DNA from 3 places in the Idiomarina sp. UBA4520 genome. Region 2 is predicted to be linked to each of the others. Evidence: predicted binding sites of a transcription regulator. Region 2 holds the regulator's gene; each other region holds the start of a gene.
The links. The regulator MetJ, encoded in region 2, represses methionine synthesis genes. The targets are predictions, from matches to a motif close to TAGACGTCTAGACGTCTA.
Positions count from the first base shown of each region.

Region 1: a site for MetJ is predicted at 2,014-2,031, ahead of msrA (peptide-methionine (S)-S-oxide reductase MsrA). Genes of this name have one in related genera too.
Region 3: a site for MetJ is predicted at 2,264-2,281, ahead of metK (methionine adenosyltransferase). Genes of this name have one in related genera too.

Region 1 covers NZ_DGMK01000021.1:149,894-154,159, forward strand. The annotation lists gene B3850_RS10810 (tetratricopeptide repeat protein) at 1-276, opposite strand, end outside; gene B3850_RS10815 (bifunctional tRNA (adenosine(37)-C2)-methyltransferase TrmG/ribosomal RNA large subunit methyltransferase RlmN) at 310-1,446, opposite strand; gene ndk (nucleoside-diphosphate kinase) at 1,459-1,890, opposite strand; gene msrA (peptide-methionine (S)-S-oxide reductase MsrA) at 2,065-2,610, shown strand; gene B3850_RS10830 (IscS subfamily cysteine desulfurase) at 2,607-3,740, opposite strand; gene iscR (Fe-S cluster assembly transcriptional regulator IscR) at 3,785-4,261, opposite strand.
Region 2 covers NZ_DGMK01000022.1:23,013-27,278, forward strand. The annotation lists gene B3850_RS11015 (bifunctional aspartate kinase/homoserine dehydrogenase II) at 1-2,148, opposite strand, end outside; gene metJ (met regulon transcriptional regulator MetJ) at 2,336-2,659, shown strand; gene B3850_RS11025 (malic enzyme-like NAD(P)-binding protein) at 2,656-3,900, opposite strand; gene rpmE (50S ribosomal protein L31) at 4,143-4,266, opposite strand, start outside.
Region 3 covers NZ_DGMK01000002.1:58,770-63,035, reverse strand. The annotation lists gene tkt (transketolase) at 1-945, opposite strand, end outside; gene metK (methionine adenosyltransferase) at 1,036-2,181, opposite strand; gene B3850_RS00625 (16S rRNA (uracil(1498)-N(3))-methyltransferase) at 2,297-3,028, shown strand; gene gshB (glutathione synthase) at 3,039-3,983, shown strand; gene B3850_RS00615 (YqgE/AlgH family protein) at 4,044-4,266, shown strand, end outside.

The DNA of each region.
Region 1 (4,266 bases), on a different contig from region 2:
AGGTTGCCATGATAATGCCTGTTGGTAAAGTGACAAAGCAGAATCTGTCTCATTTGCCGCTAAATGCCACTGCGCCAGCGCAAATAAGGCATTTAACGAACGGGGATTACGTTTCATTGCTGCTTGCAAGTGCGGTTTCGCGAGCTCGAGTCTACCCTTGTTTAGGTAAGCTACACCAAGCTGTAACCGTACGTCTTTACTTACAGGCAATGGGTCATTGGAACTGGCGGTACAACCCATCAACGCCAGTGCTATCAATAGCAAAGCGGCTCGCATTATCACACTCCTTGTGGTTGCGATTCAGTGTTTTTACGAAGTCTTTACGGCAATAGCGTCGCCGCCGCGCTGCATTTGCTGACGCTTAAGAATACGTTTAGTGCGGTCTATGACATCACCAACTAGCTGACCGCAGGCGGCGTCAATGTCGTCACCACGCGTTTTACGAACCATAACGGTAAAGCCGTATTCCATAAGCACTTTAGCAAAGCGGTCAATACGCGAATTGCTTGAACGCCCGTAATCTGACCCCGGGAACGGATTAAACGGAATTAAGTTTATTTTACTCGGGGTATCTTTTAGTGTTTTTGCCAGCTCATGTGCTTGATCTGTTGAGTCATTCACATGGTCCAGCATGACGTATTCAACCGTGACTTTATGTTGAGCTTTAGACTGTTCAACATAGCGTCGGCTGGACGCCAGAAATTCTTCAATATCGTATTTTTTATTGATGGGTACTATTTCATTACGCAGCTCGTCGTTTGGTGCGTGCAGAGAAATAGCCAACATCACATCAATGCGTTCGCGCAGTTTTTCAAGCGCAGGAACCACACCCGATGTACTTAACGTCACACGGCGCTTTGACAGGCCAAAACCAAAGTCATCCAGCATTAACTCCATTGCCGGAACCACATTGTTTAAGTTCAGCAGAGGTTCACCCATGCCCATCATGACAACGTTAGTAACAGGTTTAATACCCGTTTTACCGTAAGCACCCAGTAACTGGTTTACTCGCCATACCTGGCCAATAATTTCCGCAACCGTTAGGTTACGGTTAAAACCTTGTGCGCCGGTAGAGCAGAAAGTGCACTCAAGAGCACAGCCTACCTGAGAGGACACACAAAGAGTTGCGCGATCGCGCTCCGGAATCCAGACCGTTTCCACGTCCTGGCCGTCAAACAACGTCATTGCAAACTTGATGGTGCCGTCTGATGACTGCTGTTGTTCACGAATTTCCGGTGCGCGTATCTCGGCAACTTGCTTGAGCTTTTCACGCAATTTCTTGTTGAGGTTCGACATATCGTCGAAGTCATCAACACAAAAATGATACAACCATTTCATAACCTGATCGGCACGAAATGGCTTCTCTCCCATCTCGCGGAAGAACTCTCTCATTCCTTCGCGATTCAGGTCGAGTAAATTCACTTTTTTATCAATTGCGTTGGTCATAAAGCTCCGTTCTTAGCGTGTACGTGGGCAGATTTCTTCGTCGCTGAAGAAGTATGCGATTTCGCGCGCAGCTGTTTCAGTTGCGTCTGAACCGTGTACCGCATTTTCGTCGATAGTTTCAGCATAGTCGGCACGCAGGGTTCCTGCCAGTGCTTCAGCTGGGTTTGTTGCGCCCATGATTTCACGGTTTTTCAATACTGCATTTTCGCCTTCAAGTACTTGAACAACGATAGGGCCAGATGTCATGAACTCAACCAAAGCGCCAAAGAAAGGGCGTTCTTTATGTTCAGCATAGAAGCCTTCTGCTTGTTCTTTGCTTAAGTGCATCATTTTTGATGCAACAATGCGAAGACCAGCAGACTCAAAACGGTTGTAGATAGCGCCGATAAGGTTTTTAGCAACCGCATCAGGCTTGATGATTGATAAAGTGCGCTCTAAAGCCATGTGTATTCACTCCAATAAAGATAGGAAAAATTAGTCGCGCGGATTATACGTGAGAATGCGTTTGAGATCGAATCCATAATGATTGTTTTTTCGTTCATTCTGATTTAGCATGACAAAACAAATTAGCCATATAGACGTCTATTTAACTTTCAAATAGACAAAGAGGAGTAAATCATGGCAGCGAACAAAACTGAGCAAGCAACTCTCGGCGGCGGGTGTTTCTGGTGCGTGGAATCCGCTTTCTTACAAGTAAAAGGGATTGAATCGGTGAAATCCGGTTACACCGGCGGTCACACTGAAAACCCAACCTATGAGCAAGTTTGTACCGGTGACACGGGTCATGCCGAAGTCGCGCAACTCACCTATGATCCTGAGCAAATCTCTTACCGTCAAATCTTAGAAATCTTTTTTACGCTGCACGACCCGACACAGGTGAACCGTCAAGGTAACGACGTTGGCACTCAATACCGTACGTCAATTTTTTACCACGACGAAGCACAAAAGCAGGAAGCCGAAAGCATTATTGCGGAGTTAGAAAACGATGGTGCCTTCGCTGACCCAATAGTCACCGAAGTGACCAAGCTGGATACCTTTTACCCAGCCGAGGACTATCACGAAAACTACTATGCAAGAAATCCGGAAAATCCGTATTGCCAAGCGGTTATTTCACCGAAACTGGCGAAGTTCCGGAAAACGTTTTCAGGATTATTAAAAGACTAACGCTGCGCCAGGGTCTTATAGGTCGTCAAAATGTGTTCAACCGCATGCTCAATATCAGCTGCGGTTGTGCTACGGCCAAAACTGAAACGCAGTGAAGCATGAGCCAACTCATCGCTGACACCAATAGCCCGCAGAACATACGAAGGTTCAACACTGGCCGAGGTGCACGCCGAGCCTGAGGATACAGCCACGTCTTTAAGCGACATGAGCAGCAACTCGCCTTCAACATTAGCGAATTGTAAGTTCACAATATGAGGTACTCGTTGCGTGTCGCTGCCATTAAGCTTAATGCCCTCTTCCGCCAGTAACGGCGACAAAAACTGCTGACGCAAACTTTCAAAATGTTCAATATCGGTACCGAGCTTTTCAGCCGCAAGCTCTGCCGCCACACCCATACCTACAATTTGGTGCGTTGCCAAAGTGCCTGAGCGCATTCCCCGCTCGTGACCACCACCGTGCATTTGTGCGGCAATACGAACGCGCGGCTGGCGACGTACATACAACGCGCCAATGCCTTTCGGACCATACATTTTATGCGCAGAAATCGACATTAAGTCGACCGGTGCGCTGGACATATCAATAGGTAACTTACCGGCGGCTTGCGCTGCATCAACATGAAACAAGGTACCGTTCTCACGACAAACGGAGCCAATAGCGTTTATATCCTGAATAACACCAATCTCGTTATTGACCCACATAACACTGGCCAGAATAGTGTCTTCGCGCAGTGCCGAACGAAGCTCATCCAAGTCGATAAGACCGTCTTCTTTAACGTCTAAATAAGTGACTTCGAAGCCTTCTTTTTCAAGCTGTGCACAAGGGTCAAGCACGGCTTTGTGTTCAGTTTTCACCGAAACAATGTGCTTACCTTTGTCGGCATGAAAATGCGCAACACCTTTCAAAGCCAGGTTATCCGACTCGGTTGCGCCAGAGGTAAAAACAATTTCGCGAGCATCGGCATGAATTAAGTCGGCGACTTGGTGCCGTGCAATATCGACAAGCTCTTCCGCTTGCCAGCCATATTTATGAGAACGCGAGGCAGGGTTTCCAAACACCCCGTCCATGGTTAAGCAAGTTGCCATTTTTTCTGCCGCTTCAGGCGCTACTGGCGTAGTGGCGGCATAATCCATGTAGATGGGTTGTTTAGGCACGAAGGTCCTCCTGGTAAGTGCCGTTACAGTTGGCAGTTAACTTTTATGTCTTCGTCCGATGCATGGCGTAAATGCTGGCGTTGCATAACGTCGCCTACATCTGAGTTTTTCATTAGCTCAGCAAGGGTAATTCCGTCTAAAAAGTCAGAAATTCGATCGCTCAAACCTTCCCACAATGAGTGCGTCAGACAACGCTCGCCACCTTGGCAGTTGGCTTTACCCTGGCATCGCGTTGCATCAATTGACTCATCGACCGCATGAATAACCGAACCCACCGATATGTCACCCGGCTCACGTCCCAGTCGGTAACCACCGCCAGGACCCCGAACACTGTCAACCAAACCGTGTTTACGCAAACGTGCAAACAATTGCTCTAAATACGACAAGGAAATGCCCTGACGTTCTGAAATATCCGCCAGTGGAATGGGGCCTTTTGCTGAAAACAAAGCCACATCAAGCATTGCGGTTACCGCGTATCGGCCTTTTGATGTCAGACGCATAGCAA
Region 2 (4,266 bases):
GGGTTCATCCATATCCGTTACTTTATCCATAAACTCAGCAGCAGATATATCCCGCAAATGCTCTGGCACCAGCGACTGAACCTGTATGTCCTGCCAGTCGAGTTTTAAGCCAATTTCGCGCGCAAGAATAAGCAGTTTTCGGACTAAGTCCTGACAGGAGAGATCCTCGCGTGGATCCGGCTCGGTGTAACCTCGGGTCTTGGCTTCTTTGACTAAGTCACTAAAGTTGACGCCTTTGGTGAAGTTTTCGAACAACCAGGACATTGTGCCGGAGAATATGCCCGAAATACTGCGAATTTCATCGCCTGAGTTACGCAGGTCGTTAATGGCATAGTTAAGCGGAAGCCCGGCGCCAACCGTGGTGTTGTATAGCCACTCGCGTTTGTACTCGTGTTGAATGGTGCGTATTTCGCGGTACAAAGCCTCGTCGGCCGAGCCTGCGCGCTTGTTGGCGCTAATAATGTGCATGCCGTTGGCAAACAAGCTTGGGTACAGTTGCGCTATCTGTTTGGCATCGGTTAAATCAATAACGACAAGTTCGTCATAAGGCGCGTTAGGTAGCTCTCTTAGCAGTTCGGTTAACACATAAGGGCGTGCCAAACGGTCAAAGTCGCTGGCCCACTCACCTAAGTCGACCCCGTTGTAATCCAGCCAAAGCTGGCGTGAGTTAGCAATGCCAATAACCCGTACGTCCATGACTTGGTTAATGCGGTCACGCTGTTGACGGAACAACTCGAGCCAGGCACTGCCAATATTGCCGCGACCAATCACTAAAACACCCAAACTGCGGCGATAGTTAAAGAGCTGGCTGTGCAGGCGGTTAAGCAGTCGGCTGTCGAGTGATTGCTCTAAAATAGCAACGGCAGAATCACCTTTTTCACTGAGTACGAAGCGACGTACTTTTTGCTCAGACAGTTGCAGTTTGAAGGTCGAAAACTGATCGGTTTCCTGAATGCGATTGCCCACAATGGCCAACATTGAGTAGCCGCGAATTTGTGTAATGGCATCGTTGGCATCGACCTTGTCGAGCCACTCGTTAAGGTAGTCGGCATGGTTTTGGTGAAAGACTAAATATTGAGTGTGATTTTCCGGCTCTACCCAGCTGACTAGTGGCGTTAAGTCCAGCTCGTCGAGCTTTTTAACAAGCGCTTTGTCGTGCAGCTGTACTTTAAACAGCAACACTTCAGAAAGCGACGTGAATACTTTGCCGCGAGGCTCTGTGTCGTGGAACTGACCAATGCGGGTTTTCTGGTTTTCCACTTTCAAACTGGAACGAACGGAAATGACCATGCGGTTACGGTCGACCGGCTGAAAGGTTCTGGGGTGCAGAACCGGGCTGCCCAGACGAGCCAATTCTTCGGCTTCGGTCCAGTCGAGCGTTGGTAGACTGACAACTCGTTCGACTTTGCGCGGATCGGCGGAATAAACACCGGCAACGTCTTTCCAAATCGTGACTTGTTTTACGTCGAGCAAACTGCCGACCAAGGTAGCGGAGTAGTCACTGCCGTTACGACCCAATGTCAGGCTTTCGCCATTTAAACCGCGTGCGATAAAGCCAGTGACAATAAAACGGGTGCCTGAGTGCGGCGCGACACGTTTGAGCAAATTCTCGCGTGATTTTTCGACCTGAATAACGGGTTCAGGGGCATCGGCGGCTAATAAAAAGTCACGGGCATCGATGTAGTCGGCACGTGTACCTTGCTTTTGCAGTAAAGCCGCCAGTAAGCGGGCAGACCAGAGCTCACCGTAAGATAAAAGCTCTGCGTTGTGCGTTATTATTTCTTCGCCGGCCAGCCATTGACGCCAACGGGCAAAGTCCTTGCGTGACTGCTCAAGCAAACGTTCAGCCAAATCACCGCTTAATAACTCTGTAATAAGCCCCTGCTGAAACTGCTCGAGTTGGTCAAGTAAAATAGATGCCGTGTCGCCTGGATTGTCTTTGGCGTTAATAATGGCAAGTATGCGGTTGGTGGTGTCGCCAGCCGCCGAAACCACAACGAGATCACTGGCGCCGGCGTATTCTGTTACAATACGCGCAACGCGGCGGTAACAGAATGCGTCTGCTAAGCTGCTGCCGCCAAATTTATGTACTTGCACGCTGTCAGCCACGTTTTGTTTTTCTGCGTCAGTGATCGGTACGTCTGTCATCCCTTTTTCCTTAATAACTCTGCGTCTACTGTGGCTTTGGAAAGCGCTGTTTCCCTAAGGCTAAAATATTGTGACGCAAATGTCAGCAATTTTTAGCCATCTAGACGGATAAAAATTGACGGGGCGGCTCAGTTGGGTACAATTCAATATAACTTATGTGGTTTTGTTATAACGCAGGGCAAAAATAATGAAGTGGAACGGTGAATACATCTACCCATACGCTGAACATGGTCGTAAGAGCCAACAGGTAAAAAAAGTGACGGTGTCTATTCCGACCCGCGTACTGAAAGTTCTTACGGATGAGCGAACTCGCCGTCAGGTTAACAATTTGCGCCATGCTACCAACAGCGAACTACTGTGTGAGGCTTTTTTACACGCTTTTACGGGGCAGCCGTTACCCACAGACGATGACTTGAAAAAAACGAACCCTGAGAAAATACCAAAAGCGGTGCGAGATGAGCTGGAAAAACGTGGTTTGCCCATCCCCACCGACGACGAATTGGACGATTAATCCATCATATAATTGTCCGGCATATCGATTTTGGCGACGCCGGACTTCACTGCGGCCTCCGCAACTGCGCGGGCGACACGCTGACATAAACGTGGGTCAATTGGCTTAGGAATAATGTAGTCTCTGCCGAAGGTTAGCGATTTCTCACCTGCGCCTTTCAGTACCGACTCGGGCACTTCTTCTTTGGCGAGTTGGCGAATGGCTTCTACCGCCGCTACTTTCATTTCGTCATTAATAGCGGTAGCCCGTACGTCTAACGCCCCACGGAACATAAACGGAAAGCAAAGTACGTTATTAACCTGATTTGGATAGTCAGAGCGACCTGTCCCCATAATAAGGTCATCTCGCGCAGCCATTGCTACTTCAGGTTTAATTTCCGGGTCAGGGTTAGAGCAGGCAAATATAACCGGGTTGGGTGCCATGAGTTTTAACTCTTCCGGGCTTAATAAATCGGGGCCCGACACGCCAACGAAAATATCTGCACCGTCAATAACGTCTTTTAATGTGCGCTTGTCGGTGTTGTTTGCAAACAGTTGCTTGTACTCATTTAAGTCGTCGCGGCGTGTATGAATAACGCCTTTTGAGTCGAGCATATAAATGTGCTCGCGCTGAGCGCCGCATTTAATCAGCAACTCCATACAAGCAATAGCGGCAGCGCCGGCACCTAAACAAACAATGCGTGAGTCAGCCAGTTTTTTACCCTGAATTTCCAGTGCGTTGAGCATACCGGCAGCGGTAACAATGGCGGTACCGTGCTGATCATCGTGAAAAACCGGGACATTACAGCGTTCAATTAGCGCTTGTTCAATTTCGAAGCACTCGGGCGCTTTAATATCTTCTAAGTTAATACCACCGAAGGTATCGGCAATGTTAGCGACCGTATTGATAAAGTCCTGTGTGGTGCGGTGACTCACCTCAATATCTATTGAGTCCAGCCCGGCGAAGCGCTTGAACAACAGCGCTTTACCTTCCATAACCGGCTTAGAGGCTAACGGACCTAAGTTACCTAAACCAAGAATAGCGGTGCCGTTGGAAATAACCGCGACCATATTGCCTTTTGCGGTGTAACGATAGGCATTGTCCGGGTCTTGTGCTATTTCTCGCACGGGCTCGGCAACACCTGGGCTGTATGCCAATGCTAAGTCTTTACTGGTTTCAGCGGGGGTGGTGAGCTCAACCGATATTTTTCCGGGGGTTGGGTATTCGTGGTAGTCCAGTGCCTGTTGGCGAAAGTCAGTCATGAGGTGCGTTGCCCAATTTGCGTTACTGAGAATAATGACAGTCTATCGCTTCTCAGTGAAGAAACAAATCATACCTCCCGTAAGTTAGCTGGCAGTAAACTTTTAGGGTGGTTAAAAGTACACCGGTTAACTTTTCTTTAACAATAGGCTTTTCAGCGGTGCGGGAAACAAAAAAGGCGCTGTTTAGCGCCTTTTCTAATAAATCTACTCTAAAGTAGCGTTTTCTATAGCTTTTCTTAGGCTTATTTCTTGCCCAGAGCGCCAAAACGCTTCTTAAATTTGTCGACACGACCACCAGTGTCCATTACACGTTGCTTACCAGTGTAGAATGGGTGGCACTCTGAACATACGTCAACCAGCAAGTCT
Region 3 (4,266 bases), on a different contig from region 2:
TTCATAGGCTACCCAGCGCTTGTTCCACGATGACTCCACCGCAGCGCCTTTGTCTTTTGCTGACCACTGCTGATAGACATCAGCAGGGATTTCAAAGGCATCGTGCGACCAGTTCAACTGCTTGCGAGTAGCTTTAATTTCATCGTCACCCAGAGGTGCTCCGTGACAGCTTTCAGAGCCTTGCTTATTCGGCGAGCCAAAGCCTATAACGGTTTTACAAATAATCAGTGTTGGCTTCTCAGTTTCTGAGCGTGCTTCTTCAATAGCTTGTGTAATTGCTTGTGCGTCATGACCGTCAATCGCTTCAATAACCTGCCAGCCATAAGACTCAAAACGCTTAGCGGTATTGTCGGTAAACCAGCCTTCAACTTCACCGTCAATTGAAATACCGTTGTCGTCGTAAAACGCGATCAGCTTGCCAAGACCCAGAGTGCCTGCCAGCGAGCAAACCTCGTGAGAAATACCTTCCATCAAGCAGCCGTCACCCAGGAATGTGTATGTGTGATGGTCGATAATATTGTGGTTTTCGCGATTAAATTGTGCCGCAAGTACTTTCTCTGCCAACGCCATACCAACAGCATTAGCAATACCCTGACCCAAAGGGCCGGTCGTCGTTTCAATACCAGGGGTATAACCATACTCGGGGTGGCCAGGGGTTTTAGAATCCAGCTGACGGAATTGTTTTAAATCATCAATGCTTAAGTCGTAACCCGTCAAATGCAGCAATGAGTATATCAACATAGAGCCATGACCGTTCGACAGCACAAAGCGGTCGCGATCAGCCCAGTCCGGGTTATTCGGGTTATGCTTTAGGTAGTCACGCCACAGCACTTCTGCGATATCTGCCATGCCCATTGGCGCGCCGGGGTGTCCCGACTTGGCTTTTTGAACTGCGTCCATGCTGAGTGCACGGATGGCATTGGCGAGATATTGACGATCTAACATGAAAAACCCCCTGAGGATGAAGAGCAACTTGCGATGCGCGTATTCTCCACATTTCAGGGGGTACAAGCAAATTTATTGGTTAATTTCTGGCTAAATATCGGCCTGTAAATCGGCAGCCTTGTCCGTTTGTTCCCATGGCAAGCCATCACGACCAAAGTGCCCGTATGCCGCTGTTTGCTTATAAATAGGACGCTCTAAGTCGAGCATTTTAATCAAGCCATAAGGACGTAAATCAAAATGACGGCGCACCAGTGCAATTAATTGCTCCTCTGAGTGCTTAGACGTACCGAAGGTATCAATGCTAATAGAGGTCGGTTCAGCAACACCAATAGCGTAAGAAATTTGCAATTCGCAACGCTCTGCTAAACCGGCTGCAACCAGGTTTTTAGCAACATAGCGGGCAGCATAAGCCGCACTACGGTCAACTTTTGACGGGTCTTTACCTGAGAAAGCACCACCACCGTGACGTGCCATACCGCCATAGGTGTCGACAATGATCTTACGACCCGTCAAACCACAGTCACCCATAGGTCCGCCAACAACAAAGCGTCCGGTTGGGTTAATATGGAATTGCGTGTCTTTGGAAATCCACTGCTCCGGCAATACCGGTTTAATAATTTCTTCCATCACCGCTTCACGCAAAGTTTCCTGAGTAATGTCTTCTCTGTGTTGCGTTGACAGAACCACAGTATCAATGGCGACGGGCTTGCCGTTCTCATAAACAAAAGTCAGCTGGCTTTTAGCGTCAGGGCGTAACCAGTCCAGCGTGCCGTTGTTACGCACTTCCGACTGACGTTGCATCACTCGATGCGCATAAGTAATTGGTGCAGGCATTAGAACGGAGGTTTCGTTCGAGGCATAGCCAAACATCAGCCCCTGGTCACCTGCGCCCTGTTCTTCAGGGTGAGCACGGTCGACGCCCTGATTAATATCGCCACTTTGCTTGCCTATGGCGTTTAAAACCGCACATGACGCACCGTCAAACCCCATATCGGAATGTCGATAGCCGATGTCTTTGACGGTTTGACGAGCCAGGTCTTCAACATCAACCCAGGCTTTTGTTGAAATTTCACCGCCAACCAGCACCATGCCGGTTTTAACGTAAGTTTCACAAGCAACACGGGCTTTAGGATCTTTTGCTAAAATGGCGTCTAAAACCGCATCAGATATCTGGTCGGCAATTTTGTCCGGATGCCCTTCGGACACTGACTCTGAAGTAAACAGGTGACGTGACATATGCCCACTATTCCTTTATTTTGATGAAATCACTCAATACTGGTTGCATAATGTAACCGATCACTCTGTTTTTTTCTACTTCTGGACGTCTAAAAGTCCGAATAAGGCAAATAGCATGCGAGTACCGCGGATCTATCACCCTGATCCCATCGACCTAAACGTTGAAGCCGAACTGAGTGCTGACGGTTTTCAACACTTGATCAAAGTGCTGCGTTTAAACGTAAACGATAGCATTGTCCTGTTCAATGGGGACGGCAAAAACTACCCGGCAACCATCACTCATGTTGCGAAAAAGTCTGCGTCCTTTAAGGCAACCGCAGCCGAAGCGAACGATATTGAATCTCCGGTTCATGTGCACTTAGGACAAGTTATTTCGCGTGGCGACCGTATGGACTTCGTGTTGCAAAAATCAGTGGAACTGGGGGTCAGCGAAATTACGCCGTTGTTTAGCGAGCGCTGCGGCGTAAAGCTCAGCGGTGACAGGCTCGAAAAAAAACAGCAACAATGGCAGAAAATAGTGCGCTCGGCTTGTGAGCAGTGCGGCCGCAGTGTAGTACCGGACGTTAAACCGGCACAGACGCTAGAAAACTTTATAAACAACAGCTTTGACGGCTTGCGGTTAACGCTCGATCCAACAGCAGAACAGCCGCTGTCATCTTATACTCAAGCTGACAAGGGTATTCAGTTACTGATTGGTCCCGAAGGCGGTTTTACCGATGACGAAGTCAGCAACGCGGCAAGCCAGGGCTTTAAACCCATGAAGTTAGGCCCAAGAATATTAAGAACAGAAACCGCAGCGCTCTCTGCTTTAACCGCTGTGCAGTATCAGTTTGGCGATTTACGCTAAAGGAGTTTATATGAAAAAGTTAGCAATGGTGATGGACCCTATCGCCGACGTAAAGACCGAGAAAGATACCAGCTTCCGCTTATTACTCGAGGCACAAGCGCGCGGCTATCAATGCTTCTACCTGGAGCTGGGCGACTTAGTTATCGACAACGGAAACCCGATGGCGTTCGCACAGGAGGTCACTGTCCGCGACCAAAAAACTGACTTTTATGACCTTGGTGACAGCGAATACCTGCCTTTGGAAAGCTTCGATGTCATTATGATGCGCAAAGATCCGCCGTTTGACAGCGAATTCCTTTATGCCACGCACATATTAGAGCTTGCCGAACATCGTGGCAGCCTGGTAGTGAATAAGCCGCAAAGCCTTCGTGACTGTAATGAAAAGCTGTTCACCTCGTGGTTTGCGGACGCTATTGCTGACACCGTGGTCAGTGCCCGTGCAGACGTTATAAAAGCATTCCACAAAAAGCACGGCGATGTCATTTTGAAGCCGTTGGACGGCATGGGCGGCGCTTCAATTTTTAAAGTCACCGAAGACGGTAACAACCTGAGCGTTATTATTGAGACCCTCACCGAGAAAGGCCAGCGCTACGCCATGGCTCAGAAATATTTGCCGGAAATTAAAGACGGTGACAAGCGCATTCTGATTATTGATGGTGAGCCGGTGCCTTACTCATTAGCTCGTATTCCCAGCGCCGGTGAAACTCGCGGTAATTTAGCGGCAGGCGGCAGCGGTCGCGCACAGCCGCTTTCCGACAGTGACTGGGCGCTAGCACGTAAAGTTGGACCTGAACTGAAAAAAAGAGGCCTTATTTTGGTTGGTCTGGATGTCATTGGCGACCGTATAACAGAAATAAACGTAACCAGCCCAACCTGCATGCGGGAAATTGAAAACGCTTACGATATCAATATTGCCGAATTGGTGTTTGAAGCTGCCGAGTCGAAATTAAATTGAATTTCCTCTTTGCGCCCCCATATCGAAAGTAGAGATTATCGTTAAGGAGTCGGTGAATCGATGAACAGCTTACAAAACCATTTTTTGATAGCAACACCCATGCTAAACGATCCAGCGTTTAAACGGACCGTTACCTACATTTGTGAGCACAATGAAGAGGGCGCTATGGGGCTGGTCATTAATCAGCCTGCGGAGCTCAGCGTAACGTCGTTACTGGATAAATTAGAAATTGTTTACCCGGATAACAACGAGTATCTGCAAGGCCAGGTTTATCAAGGCGGCC